2 regions of the Salinibacillus aidingensis genome follow, and region 2 is predicted to be linked to the other one. Evidence: riboswitches for the same ligand, from Rfam matches in the RefSeq annotation. Region 2 holds a riboswitch; the other holds the start of a gene.
What was found. A riboswitch is a leader RNA that binds a small molecule or an ion and turns the genes downstream of it on or off. The one in region 2 is predicted to bind cobalamin.
Positions count from the first base shown of each region.

Region 1: linked by a shared signal. The riboswitch ahead of ACZ5OK_RS01735 (ribonucleoside-diphosphate reductase subunit alpha) and the one ahead of ACZ5OK_RS01110 (ABC transporter substrate-binding protein) in region 2 are both predicted to bind cobalamin.

Region 1 is NZ_AP043759.1:296,180-302,977, forward strand. Features, by position in the region: gene ACZ5OK_RS01720 (hypothetical protein) at 1-7, shown strand, start outside; gene ACZ5OK_RS01725 (MDR family MFS transporter) at 425-1,828, shown strand; gene fdhA (formaldehyde dehydrogenase, glutathione-independent) at 1,913-3,127, opposite strand; cobalamin riboswitch at 3,611-3,802, shown strand; gene ACZ5OK_RS01735 (ribonucleoside-diphosphate reductase subunit alpha) at 3,920-6,127, shown strand; gene ACZ5OK_RS01740 (flavodoxin) at 6,112-6,558, shown strand; gene ACZ5OK_RS01745 (ribonucleotide-diphosphate reductase subunit beta) at 6,539-6,798, shown strand, end outside.
Region 2 is NZ_AP043759.1:184,910-191,707, reverse strand. Features, by position in the region: gene ACZ5OK_RS01115 (FecCD family ABC transporter permease) at 1-824, opposite strand, end outside; gene ACZ5OK_RS01110 (ABC transporter substrate-binding protein) at 843-1,829, opposite strand; cobalamin riboswitch at 2,038-2,221, opposite strand; gene ACZ5OK_RS01105 (peptide chain release factor 3) at 2,628-4,211, opposite strand; gene ilvA (threonine ammonia-lyase) at 4,592-5,545, opposite strand; gene leuD (3-isopropylmalate dehydratase small subunit) at 5,599-6,189, opposite strand; gene leuC (3-isopropylmalate dehydratase large subunit) at 6,215-6,798, opposite strand, start outside.

The DNA of each region.
Region 1 (6,798 bases), 110 kb from region 2:
TAAATAAAGATTTAAAAAGACAATAGACAAAAAAATGGTTAGGGGATCCTAACCATTTTTAATTCCCGCTCATATCTTTTTTGGCCTCATTAATCGCTTCCTCATTCTTCTTCTTTTGTTCCTCATATATTTTGTTTGCAAGCTCTTCCGCACTGTCATTAAACATTTTTTTCTCATACCTCCTTAGTTGGAACTTACAGGCTGTATTTTGATATCCTATGTAAATGGAAAACTTTACGAAATAGTTTCTCCTCAAAGAAGCAAAATATACGTATATCCATCAAGTTTCGTTTATCATAAGAAATCGAGAGCTCTTGATGAATAGATTCATTGTTCCTTTTACAGGATAGGAGGCTGACAGCTTATCGCTAATGAATTCATGAGATGGGCCGGGCTATGAGGATGGGAAAGGAGCGGCAACAGTATGAATACGGTGGACTTATCACCTTTACATAGACGATTAATAATCGCAACTACATTATCTGCAGCCTTTTTATCGGTGCTTACGCAATTTCTGCTCATTACAGCTTTTCCAAAAATTATGGATGAGTTTGCGATTGATTCCACTGACGTTCAATGGCTGACGACCAGTTATATGATAACAGCTGCCATACTTATTCCGATAACGGCGTATTTCATTGACAGGTTTAAAACCAGAACATTAATGATGAGTGCAATGCTTCTGTTTTTTGCAGGGACATTGCTCGGATTTTTTGCGCCTTCCTTTCCATTCCTGATAGCAGGACGTATTGTGCAGGGCATTGGCTCAGGAATTATGATTCCCTTAATGCAGACCATCATGTTTCTTCTATATCCCAAAGAAAAAAGAGGGGCTGCGATGGGGCTGGCAGGACTCGTGATTAACGTGGCTCCCGCGATAGGTCCTCCCATATCAGGTCTTATGATTAACTATTTTGAATGGCGCGCATTGTTTCTCTTAATCCTTTTCGTTGCAGCCTGTATTCTGGCCTGCGTATTTTTGTTTATGCGTAATATTACAGAACAGCGGAAGACGGAAATCGATGTCTTATCTATATTATGGTCATCCATTGGCTTTGGAGGAATTCTTTACGGGTTTAACAGGGCTGAAGAGGCAGGAATAACAGATGCTGGTGCGCTTGGCAGTGTGATTGCAGGTATGCTGGCAATAGGATTATTTGCGCGCAGACAGTTGCGGTTAAAGAGTCCGATTTTGGAGCTGCGTGTACTTAAAGTACCTGTTTTTGCGCTTGTAGCGTTTATTTCAGTGCTCTCTTTCAGCTTACTCATTTCCACAGAGACCATTTTGCCAATGTATGTCCAGAACGCACAGCAATATTCAGCTTATTATAGTGGGTTGATTGTGATGCCTGGAGCTTTGACCCTTGCATCAATGTCTCTGTTTGCAGGGAAATTGTTTGATCGATACGGTGGGAAAACGATTGCCATCATCGGCTTTGTTTTACTCTGTCTAAGCACACTTGGTTTTCACTTGATTCTTGAACTTGATACACCGTTCGTCATGACCATCGTCTTATTTATGCTTTCTATGGCAGGTGTCGGCATGATTAATATGCCAATTATGACGGCAGGTATTAATGCTTTGCCTGATCACCTGATTTCGCATGGAACAGCGGTTATCAATACGGCCCGGCAATTTGGAGGATCGCTGGGGTTAACCTTTATTATTTCCTTTATCAGTCGAACAGCTGCCGGCTCTGAAGCATTGGATCCTTCCGCTTATCTGAACGGTGTAAAAACAGCCTTTCTGGTTGCTTTTATATTTGCCATTACGGGATTGATACTTTCGTTCTTTTTAAGAGAAAAGAAACGGCATGCGGGGGAATAAAGTCAGGGGAAATAAGAGAGGAGCTGAAGGGCACAGTGCCATTTTCAGCTCCTTAAAACGTTCCTTATAGAATATACGTTTAAATCAGCGAATCGAACCATGTGGATCAATAACAAATTTCCGGGCAACGCCACTATCAAACTGACTGTAGCCTTGCGGGGCTTCATCGAGATTGATAACTGTTGCGTTAACAGCTTTGGCAATTTGCGCCTTACCGGAGAAAATGGATTTCATCAAGTGACGATTATATTGCATGACAGGAGTCTGTCCGGTGACAAATGTATGTGCTTTTGCCCACCCAAGGCCGAGCCGTATTTTTAATGATCCTGTTTGTGCATCTGTGTCAGCTGCTCCGGGATCCTCCGTTACATATAAACCCGGAATGCCGAGCTGTCCACCTGCCTGTGTGATATCCATAATGGCGTTTAAAACGGTTGCCGGCTGTTCTCCTGCGTTGGCTCCATGGCCGGATGCTTCAAAACCAACGGCATCGACAGCACAGTCAACTTCCGGTACACCCAGGATTTGTTCAATCTGCTCACCTAAACGATCATGTTTACTAAGATTAACGGTTTCACATCCAAAACTTCTGGCTTGTTCCAGTCGCTCTTCTTTTAAATCGCCTACGATAACAGTGGAGGCTCCTAATAGTTGAGCCGAATGGGCCGCAGCCAAGCCGACAGGACCAGCTCCAGCTACATAGACGGTTGACCCCACTTTTACCCCGGCTGAATAGGCGCCATGGAAGCCTGTTGGAAAAATGTCGGACAACATGGTTAAGTCCAGTATTTTTTCCATGGCTTTTTCTTTATCAGGAAAGACGAGGAGCTGGAAATCCGCATATGGAACCATGACATACTCGGATTGTCCTCCAACCCATCCTCCCATATCTACATAACCGTAAGCAGCACCAGGGCGCTCGGGATTAACATTTGTACAGATATGTGTTTTTTGTTGACGGCACATATCACAACGTCCGCATGCAATATTAAATGGAACAGAAACAATATCTCCCTTTTTAATAAATTCGACGTCTCTTCCTACTTCTATGACTTCACCAGTAATTTCGTGTCCAAGAACCAGTCCTTCAGGTGCTGTTGTACGTCCGCGCACCATGTGCTGGTCACTGCCGCATATGTTCGTAGTAATAACCTTAAGAATGACACCATGTTCACATTTGCGTCCCACATTAGAAGCAGGAACACCTGGACCATCCTTTAACACTAAATCGGGAAAATCAATGTCTTTAACCGAAACCTTTCCGGGACCTTCATAAACGACACCTCGATTGCCTGCCATGATAACCCTCCTAAAAGTGATAGTACCTCTGTTATACGCTGAGAAGTACTTCATAACGGTTGAACTCCTGCTGATACTGACTGAAATACTCTTTTGATGAAGTTGCATTAAAGAGCTGTATGAATCCCCCCCTTTAATAAAGCAGGATCATTAGTCCAGGCATTGGTTGTGTGCTTGTACGATTATCTTTTTGAAGAATTCTGGAAGCCTTTCTCCATTTCTATTTCTTTCTTAATGGAAACATAGGTATATTTGAGTAGTAATTAGAAGATAACATTTACCAAAACCATTTTTGTGTCAAACTTTGTAAGCGCTTACGAAATTTATAAAAATCCTACTTTGGAACTATACGGGAATGAGCTGGCCTTGGTATGAAATATCGTTTTTACCAGGCTATTAATAATCGATGATTGAACTTATGCAAAAACTGTGATAGTTTAATAGATACAATATATTGCTAAAAAATAAAAATTATCACTATATATAGTGTTCGCGAGCTGTGGTGACAGTTATGTCTTAAAAGGGAATCCGGTGAGAATCCGGAACTGTCCCCGCAACTGTGAGTGTGGACGAACGGGATATCCACTGTATGAATGGCTTTACGGTTTTCATATGGGAAGGCCCCTAGTAGGCTGAAGCACAAGTCAGGAGACCTGCCGCAGCTCGGACGTTTCGTTTCCCCGGGGTAAGAGAGAATGAAACGACAGAACAAGGTTCATATAATCTGTCGTTTCCTTTATAACCGTTCATCCCTGGGGTGAGCGGTTTTAATTTTTTTAGGGAGGAAAAATAATGACGACTGCTTTGACAGATACCCAGACAAAATGGATCGATTGGATTATGCAAGGGTTACATGTGGATAAAGATTCCTTTATAGAAATGGTACATAGGACTGGCACCAGGAAAACGAATGATCTCATTAAACGTGCACTTGAACATATAGATGAAGGCAGCCCGGATTGGACATTTGTCGCCAGTCGAATCTATTTAGATGATCTGTACTACCAGGCTGCATCGAACAGGGATTACGCTCCAAGTGTGTGCTACGGGAATTTTTATGAATTAATTCAAATACTGACAGATAAGGGCATTTACACGGAAAAGCTTTTAAAAATATACCCTAAGGAAGAAATTGACTACTATGCAGGCCTTATTGAGCCCGAACGTGATCTGCTGTTTAATTACCTTGGCCTGTATACGCTGGCAACCCGTTATTTGGCCCGTGATCACGAAAAAAGAACCTATGAATTGCCTCAGGAGCGGTGGATGGTTATTGCTATGCATCTCATGCAGAAGGAGGACCCGGCTGATCGTCGTCGGTATGTTGCTGAGGCGTATTGGGCATTAAGCAATTTATACATGACTGTTGCCACACCTACACTTACGAATGCTGGTAAAACGCATGGTCAGTTATCCAGCTGCTTCATCGATACCGTGGATGATAGTCTTCAGTCGATTTACGACAGCAATACAGACATTGCCAAACTGTCCAAGAATGGTGGCGGGATTGGTGTCTATATGGGAAAGGTCCGTGGTCGTGGGAGCTCAATTAAAGGATTTAAGGATATGTCAAGTGGTGTCGTACCGTGGATTAAGCAGCTTAATAATACAGCGGTCAGTGTCGATCAGCTAGGTACACGTAAAGGCGCGATTGCGATTTATCTCGATGTGTGGCATACAGATATTGAAGCCTTTCTTGATTTAAAGCTGAATAACGGGGATGAACGGCTGCGTGCACATGATATTTTTACAGGTGTCTGTCTGCCGGATTACTTCATGGAGCAGGTGGAGAACCGGGGCGACTGGTACTTGTTTGACCCCCATGAAGTACGCCAGGTAATGGGCTATTCTCTTGAGGAATTCTATGATGAGGAGAGAGGTGCAGGTTCGTGGAGGGAGCGCTATATGGAGTGCGTCGAATCGGATCAGCTTACGAAACGGGTAGTTCCAGCTATCGATATTATGAAACGGATTATGAAATCACAGCTTGAGTCCGGTACCCCGTTCATGTTTTACCGGGACGAGGTGAATCGAAAAAATAATAACCCGCATCAAGGTATGATTTACTGCTCTAATTTGTGTACGGAGATAACACAGAACCAGTCGCCGACGGAGCTTTTGGAAGAGCTGACGGAACCGGATGGGACTATCGTTAAAAAGTACAAACCCGGGGACTTTGTTGTCTGCAATTTGAGCTCGATTAATCTCGGACGGGCGGTACCGGATCAAGTACTGGAGAGACTGATCCCCATCCAGGTTCGCATGCTTGATAATGTGATCGACATCAATACGCTGCCACTACCCCAGACCCAAAGGACGAATCAAAAGTATCGCGCAGTTGGACTTGGTACATTTGGATGGCACCACCTGCTGGCAAAAAAACGGATCTCGTGGGAATCACAGGAAGCTGTTGATTATGCGGACAGACTCTATGAGAAGATTGCCTTCCTGACCATTAAATCAAGCATGGAGCTGAGTCGGGTTAAAGGCACCTATCCGGCGTTTAAAGGGAGTCAGTGGCATACAGGTCAGTACTTTACTGATAAAGGTTATGCAGGAGATAGCTGGGATCAATTGAAGCAGGATGTGGCTACTTATGGTATCCGTAACGGTTACCTGATGGCAGTTGCCCCAAATTCATCCACTTCCATGATTGCAGGCTCTACGGCAAGCATTGATCCAGTATTCAAGCCCTTTTATTTTGAAGAAAAGAAGGACTTCAAAATTGCGGTAACCGCTCCGGAGCTGAATCATCATACGTATGAGACCTATCGCAGGTCAGCCTATATTCTGGATCAGCGCTGGTCAGTCAGACAGAATGCAGTCCGGCAAAAACATATTGATCAGAGCATTTCCTTCAACTTTTACGTGCCGAATACGATTCAGGCATCCTTTCTTCTTGATTTGCATTTGCAGGCTTGGAAGGAAGGACTGAAAACAACGTACTATGTAAGATCAACGGCCAATGATGTTGAAGAGTGTGAGTGGTGCCAAAGTTGAGGACATTAGTGGCTTATTTATCTTACAGTGGAAACACCAAGGAAACAGCCGAAATCATAGCTGATTATCTCGAAAATGCCGGGATTAGTGTTGACATGCACAGGATTGGTGTTGATCTGCCTGTGGATGTCTCTATATACGATCTGATTTTTATCGGGACATTCACCTGGGAAATGGGGGCAACACCTGATGAGGTTAAGGATTTCGTGCTGGAAGTTGGCTATAAGCCTGAACATGTTGCTGTATTTGGTACTGGAGATACGCAATTCGGCGGGGATGATCTGTATTGTCTTGCTGTCGATAAACTGGCAAGGTTCTATCAAAGCCGGTGGGATGGCTTGAAAATTGAACAGTCTCCACGAGGATCACAGGAAAAACGCGTGATAACATGGCTGAAGGGAGTACTTTACGATGTCAGAACTCTTTCTTGAGAAAGCAAAAACGCTGGAACCACTGAATCCCAATAAATCAACATCCCTGTTCAACGGGAAGTCAAGCGGTATTTTAAACTGGAACGATATCGCTTATCCTCATTGGTATAAAATGTATAAGCGACTCTTAGGCAACTACTGGCAGGCGGATGAAATCAATATGGCGGAGGATTTGCGGCAGTTTAAATCGCTGACGTTAGCGGAACAGGACGCATACTTAAAAATTATCGGTCTCTTATC
Region 2 (6,798 bases):
CCAATCGTTCCTGAAACAGAAACAGCCACACCGGTTAAGAGCGATGCCACTATTAATAACACGACTCTTACCTTTTGGACCGATACCCCTGAATAATAAGCAGCCTCTTCACCAAGAGCCAGTATGTTTAATTCTCTCGTTAAAAATGCAACGAACAGAATACTTAGCAGAACAAACGGCAAAACCACGCGATTGTAGCTCCAATCTGTAAGGGCAAGACTCCCCATCATCCAGTACATAATCGTCTGCATTTTTTCATCCGAGAGAGCGAGAATCAGGGACAGCATGGAAGCAATAAAGGCCTGAACGACAACCCCTGCTAAAATTAATGTTTCCATCTGTAAGCGGCGGTTAATCCTGGCTAAGGTGTAAACGATGAACAGTGTGAGCAAACCTGAACTGAAAGCAACCACTGGCAGGGTCAATTGTCCGAACAGAATGCTTTCAAAGCCAAACAATAATACAAGGGCTGCACCAAGGGCTGATCCGGAAGACACACCTAATATAAACGGATCTGCCAGTGGGTTTCTCAGCACCCCTTGGTAAATAGCCCCTGCTAATGCAAGGGCAGCTCCAACGAGGATGCCTAGAACGATCCGTGGCATACGGATATTCCAGATAATTGTTTCTGTCGTATCCTTCCACGTTTGTTCAATTCCCTCTCCTATCAGAGGAATTTTCGAGCAAATCACAAGCCAGACCGTCATCATGTTAATATCTGCACTTCCGATTGATACACTAAAAATCATGGTAAACAGCAAAATAGCCAATAATACCGGTATCCAGATGATAAGCTTTTTCGTGTACTGCTGACGCCCTTTCATACGGTTCCACTACTTTCTCTATTCCTGATTAAATTTTTCCGGATACAAGTACTCCGCTATCTTTGTTAACCCTTGAGTGATGCGAGGTCCCGGACGCTCCGTAATATCAGAATTTAAAGGATACACCTGACCTTCCTGTATAGCCGTGACATCCTTCCATGAGTCACGATTCTTTACTTTTTGAACCGCGTTTTCCACATAACTGGCATAGGTCAGGAAAATGACATCAGGGTTGCTTTGAATAACCTCTTCTTCACTAACCTGAGGCCAGCCTTCCTGATCAGACATGACATTTACTCCTCCAGCGGTTTGAACCAGTTCATTTAAAAATGTTCCGCTTCCAGCTGTAAAGAGCTCTTCCCCTATTTCAATCCATACAGTTTTTCGCTCATCCTCGGGAATGTCCTGAACGACCTTTTTCACTGATTCTACATCCTCTTTCATGGAGGCAACTACTTCTTCTGCTTTATCTGTTGTACCCGTTGCTTTTCCGGCCGTTAAAATATCTTCATACGTCTGCTCCAGGGTTTGTGCTCCAAGGACCAGCACCTTAATTCCCTGTTCTCTCAGCTTACTGATGGAGTCGCCATTATTGACATCGGCAACCACCAGGTCCGGCTCCAAAGAAATGATTTTCTCAATATTTAATTCCAGTCCACCAACCGATTCAATTTCCTTTACTTCTTCGGGATAGTTGTCATTATCTGTTACTCCCACGACTTTATCACCAAGCCCCAGTCCAAAGATAATTTCGGTTGCACTTGGAATCACAGATACAATACGCTCCGGCTCTTCCTCTATGACAACCTCTTCACCAGAGTCATCTGTGATCGTGACCGGAAAGGCAACCTCGCTTGAGTCCTGTCCGCTCCCTTGCTCCTGACTCTGTTCTTGAGCAGGGTTTTCATCCTGTTTGGATTCATCATCTGATGCACATCCGATTAAACCAATGGACACCATGGTCATAAATAAAACGAGTCCTAATACTTTCAAAGCCTGTTTCATTTTAAATTCCTCTCCTTTTTTTGTATGTATAAAGTTGTATATATAGCTAAAGGAAAAACCAACATATCGACAAATTTCGGGTGGTGACAGGCACCTATATAAAAAGCCCCGATTTCCCTTTTAAAAAAAGAAATCGAGGCTTCCATACAACATTCGCTGAAAATCAACGCTGGATATGTTTGCCTTTTCCTTTAAACCCGAAGGAAAATCAGCTTCGTATAATAAGGCAGGTCTCCTGACTTATGATCATCGCTCCCTAAATCTTCCCATCGTTCGACAGTGATTTCCTTAGGTCGCTCCCAATTACAGTGGCGGGACCGTGCCGGATTTTCACCGGACTTCCCTTTTAAGCAGACATTTGAAATGCCCGCACCTTATTATTATGGTTTATTCACTTTTCATCTAGTATTTATCTTATGGCTAATTATAAATTTCGTCAATCTTTTTCTTTCATCAGGATTTGTGAATCAGACTCATCTATCGTTTCCTTCTTCATCAGGGAATGCAACGGCTAATATCCATCAATCCCCATTATATAAGATATAAAAAGACAGCACTGCCCCTCAGGACAGTGCTATACATTTTCTAAACAGGTCTGCTGATTCAATTCATAGACGAACTTTTTCCCATTAATCATAACTTCCACAACTGTAAGGGTTAACCGAAGTGCATCCTTCATCGCCATCACTCCCCTACAAGAGTAAGTTATTTAAGCGTCTTTCTACCATCATTCTATGACCAAAGATAAAAATTGAAACTGACAGGAAGCTAGTTTGTTGAAGGTTCCTTACCGTTTCATTATTCGGTTTTTGGCGGACGCTCTGACAGGATAATGCTTTCATTCTGACTCTGGAAATACTCCAGGTTAAAGTCATTCTTGAACAGCATAACAGGTCGATCCACATAATCATAAACCATCATGTTCGTACTGGTCCGTCTTAGTTTTTCAGGTACCTCACCTTCAGCTACCCAGCGGGCAATCTGGAAGCTTAGCGTATCCATCACTAGGTCCACACCATATTCTGCCTTCATTCGATAAATAAATACATCAAATTGCAGCTGACCCACTGCTCCCAGAATCGTTTCCTCCATATGCGGCGTCCGGTAAACCTGAATCGCACCTTCCTGGGCAATTTGCTGAATCCCTTTGATGTACTGTTTATGCTTCATTGCATTTTTAGGTCGTACTTTGGCAAAATGCTCCGGTGGAAACTGAGGCAAATCACCAAAACTGAAAATATTCTTAGATCCACAGACTGTGTCCCCAATCTGATAGACACCTGGATCATATAAACCAATAATGTCCCCGGCATAAGCTTCCTCTACATTTTCACGGCTGTCAGCAAAGAACTGCTGAGGAAGAGCGAGCTTCATCTGCTTCCCTGTTCGATCCAGCCAGGTCGTCATCCCTTTTTCATATTTACCTGAGCAAATACGCAGAAAGGCAATTCGGTCACGGTGAGCAGGATCCATGTTTGCCTGAATTTTAAAGACAAAGCCGGAAAACTCCTCATCTGTCGGTTTTACGGTTCCTTTTGATGAATCCCGTGTAGCCGGCAAGGGGGCCATTTCTAAAAAGTGCTCTAAAAATGTTGGAACCCCAAAGCTTGAAACGGCACTGCCAAAGAAGACCGGTGTCTGCTTACCTTCTTTCACAGCTTCATAATCGAATTCATTCCCGGCCTCATCCATGAGCATTAAGTCTTCCATCAGTTGATCAATCGTCGCCTGGTCTGTAACCTTTTCCAGATGTTCCTGCAGGTCATCATAGTCCTGAATTTCCTGTGTCCCTACTTTTTCACCATCATCGTAATATTCAATTTGCTCTTCAAACCGATCATAAACCCCTGTAAAGGTAGGCCCCATTCCAATAGGATAATTAATAGGGGTAGATTCAATCCCTAATACCTCTTCAATTTCCTCAAACAGCTCAAGAGGTTCTTTCCCGAAACGGTCCATTTTGTTTATAAAGGTGAAAATTGGAATGCCTCGATCCCGACACACCTTAAACAGCTTCTTCGTCTGTGCTTCCACACCCTTGGCAACATCCAGTATCATAACCACACTGTCTACGGCCATTAGTGTACGATAGGTATCCTCACTAAAATCCTCGTGCCCGGGGGTATCGAGAATATTAATTTTGTATCCCTGGTATTCAAACTGCATCACACTTGATGTAACGGAAATTCCCCGTTGTTTCTCAAGCTCCATCCAGTCAGATGTAGCAAACTTTGCCGATTTCTTTGCTTTTACAGAGCCTGCTGTACGAATCGCCCCACCCAGCAAAAGCATTTTTTCCGTAAGCGTTGTTTTCCCGGCATCAGGGTGGGAAATAATCGCAAACGTTTTTCTTCTATTCACTTCTGTTTTCATATCAGCCATTATCGGAACTCCTTCTACAGACGTAATTTAAAAAATTTCAGGAACTGGATTCTGTGAAAGGAAGTTTAGTATCACATTGGACTTAATCCCCATTTCCGTCTCTTAATTAAAAACACTTTTATTATCATACCATAACGGCTAGTATTGCGTGAACTCACGATCATTCGTATAAATGAATCTGCCTTCGATGGATCGCGCGGACGATTAAATAATCTGGATACATACAGGATTAATCTTTATTATTATGATTTAAGCTGGAAACACCTAAATTGAGCCAACTTTTCTATACTTCTCATCGAACTTTCCTGATATTCATCTACAATAACAGTTTTGTTCTCATAAAAAAATCCGGCCAATCCCCCAGGGACCAGCCGGACCTATTAAGCCAGACATGACAATTGATTCTGCTGTGCCAGATGCTGAATATGCGGCATTTTGGAAATATCCATATTGCCGCCACTGACAATAACGCCACAATGGTTTGAGCGAATCTGATGGCCATGTGCCAGGAGAGCTGCAAAAGCACTGGCACCTGCTCCTTCAATTAAGTTCTTGCCTCTCTCCAGCATATAAACCATCGCAACTGCAATGTCCTCATCCGAAACCGTTACGATATCGTCCACAAATTGCTGAATGAGTGGGAAGGTTTGGATGCCTGGTTTTTTCACGGCAATGCCGTCTGCAATGGTGGAAACCTTCTTTACCCCTGATGATCCCGTCTGATAGAAACGATTATAGGTGGGGCATGCACCCTTGGCCTGAACACCGATAATTTTAATATTTGGATTCAAGTCCTTGGCAGCAACGGCAATACCACTAATCAGACCGCCACCACCGACGGGAACAATAATGGTATCCAGTCCAGGCTCCTGCTGAAGCATTTCCAGCCCAATCGTTCCCTGGCCCGCCATCACATCAGGGTCATCAAAGGGATGCACAAAAACGGAATTTTCCCGTTCCATTTCTTCCATAGCCGCTTCATAGGCTTCCTGAAAGGATTCTCCAGTTAACACAATTTGTGCTCCGTATCCTTTGGTCGCCTGTGCCTTTGCCGTCGGTGTTTTCTCCGGCATGAAAATTTTTGACTGAATGCCGTGCTTGGTTGCTGCCAGAGCAACACCCTGGGCATGGTTTCCTGCAGATGCGGCAATAACCCCCCTTCGTTTTTCACTGTCCGAAAGCTGCGAAATTTTGTTGGTCGCACCTCTAATTTTAAAGGCGCCGGTTTTCTGCTGATTTTCCATCTTAAAATAAACCTGTTTTCCTGTTAATTCGTTAATGGATGTTGACTGATTCAGGGGGGTGCGATGCACAACATCCATCATCTGCTGCATCGCATCCGTGATTTTTTGACCTGTTAAGCAATTCCCAATGTCTTCACACTCCTCTAATATTTGACTATATTTTGTTCATATTGATCAATTTTATCCGCTTCATTTAGTGTAACCGCAATTTCATCCCATCCATTTAACAGCATTTCTTTCTGATAGGATGAAATATCAAAGCTTTCCTGCATCCCCTCTGAATCCTGAACGGTTTGGGCTTCAAGGTTTACGGTTACCTCATAACGTTCAGTCTCGGCTTTCTTTATAAGCTGCTGGATGGTTTCCTCATTTAAGGTTACGGGCAAGAGACCATTCTTAAAACAATTATTATAAAAAATATCCGCAAAGCTCGGTGCAATGATGACCTTAAACCCGTAATCCTCCAGTGCCCATGGGGCGTGCTCACGTGATGAGCCACAGCCGAAATTTTCTCCCGCCACCAGGATGGAAGCCCCTTTATACTTATCATCATTTAATGAAAAATCCTCACGGGGCTCTCCGTCATCATGGAAGCGCCAGTTGTAAAATAAAAATTGGCCGAATCCCTGTCGTTCAATCCGCTTTAAAAATTGTTTAGGGATGATTTGATCCGTATCTACATTCGTCCGATTAAGAGGATATACAAGTCCTTCATGAATCCGCAGCGGCTCCATGGCTGACCCTCCTTTATTCCGATTTTTAGCTTAATACAGCTGACCCCATTTGACGAACATCTGTAAATCGTCCTTCAATCGCTGCAGCAGCTGCCATTTCCGGACTGACTAAATGGGTTCTTGCACCATTTCCCTGACGTCCTTCAAAGTTTCGATTGGAGGTTGAGGCGCAGCGTTCTCCAGGTGGTACTACATCGTCATTCATCGCCAGGCACATACTGCAGCCGGCTGCACGCCATTCAAAGCCTGCCTGTTTAAAGATGACATCCAGTCCCTCTTTTTCTGCTGCTTCCTTGACGTTATGAGATCCAGGGACAACCATGGCCCGAACAGAATCTTTTACTTTTTTGCCACGGACAATTTCCGCTGCTCGTTGCAAGTCACTTAGTCTTGAATTGGTACAGGAACCAATGAATACATGCTCAATTTCTACGGAGGAAATGGGCTGATTTGGCTCAAGTCCCATATAGTCAAGCGCTCGTTCAATTGCCTGCTTCTCATTTACTGTTGCTGCATTCTCAGGGTCCGGTACCGATTCACTAACCGGGATACACATGCTCGGATTTGTTCCCCAGCTCACCTGTGGTTCAATTTCCTCAGCATTGATTT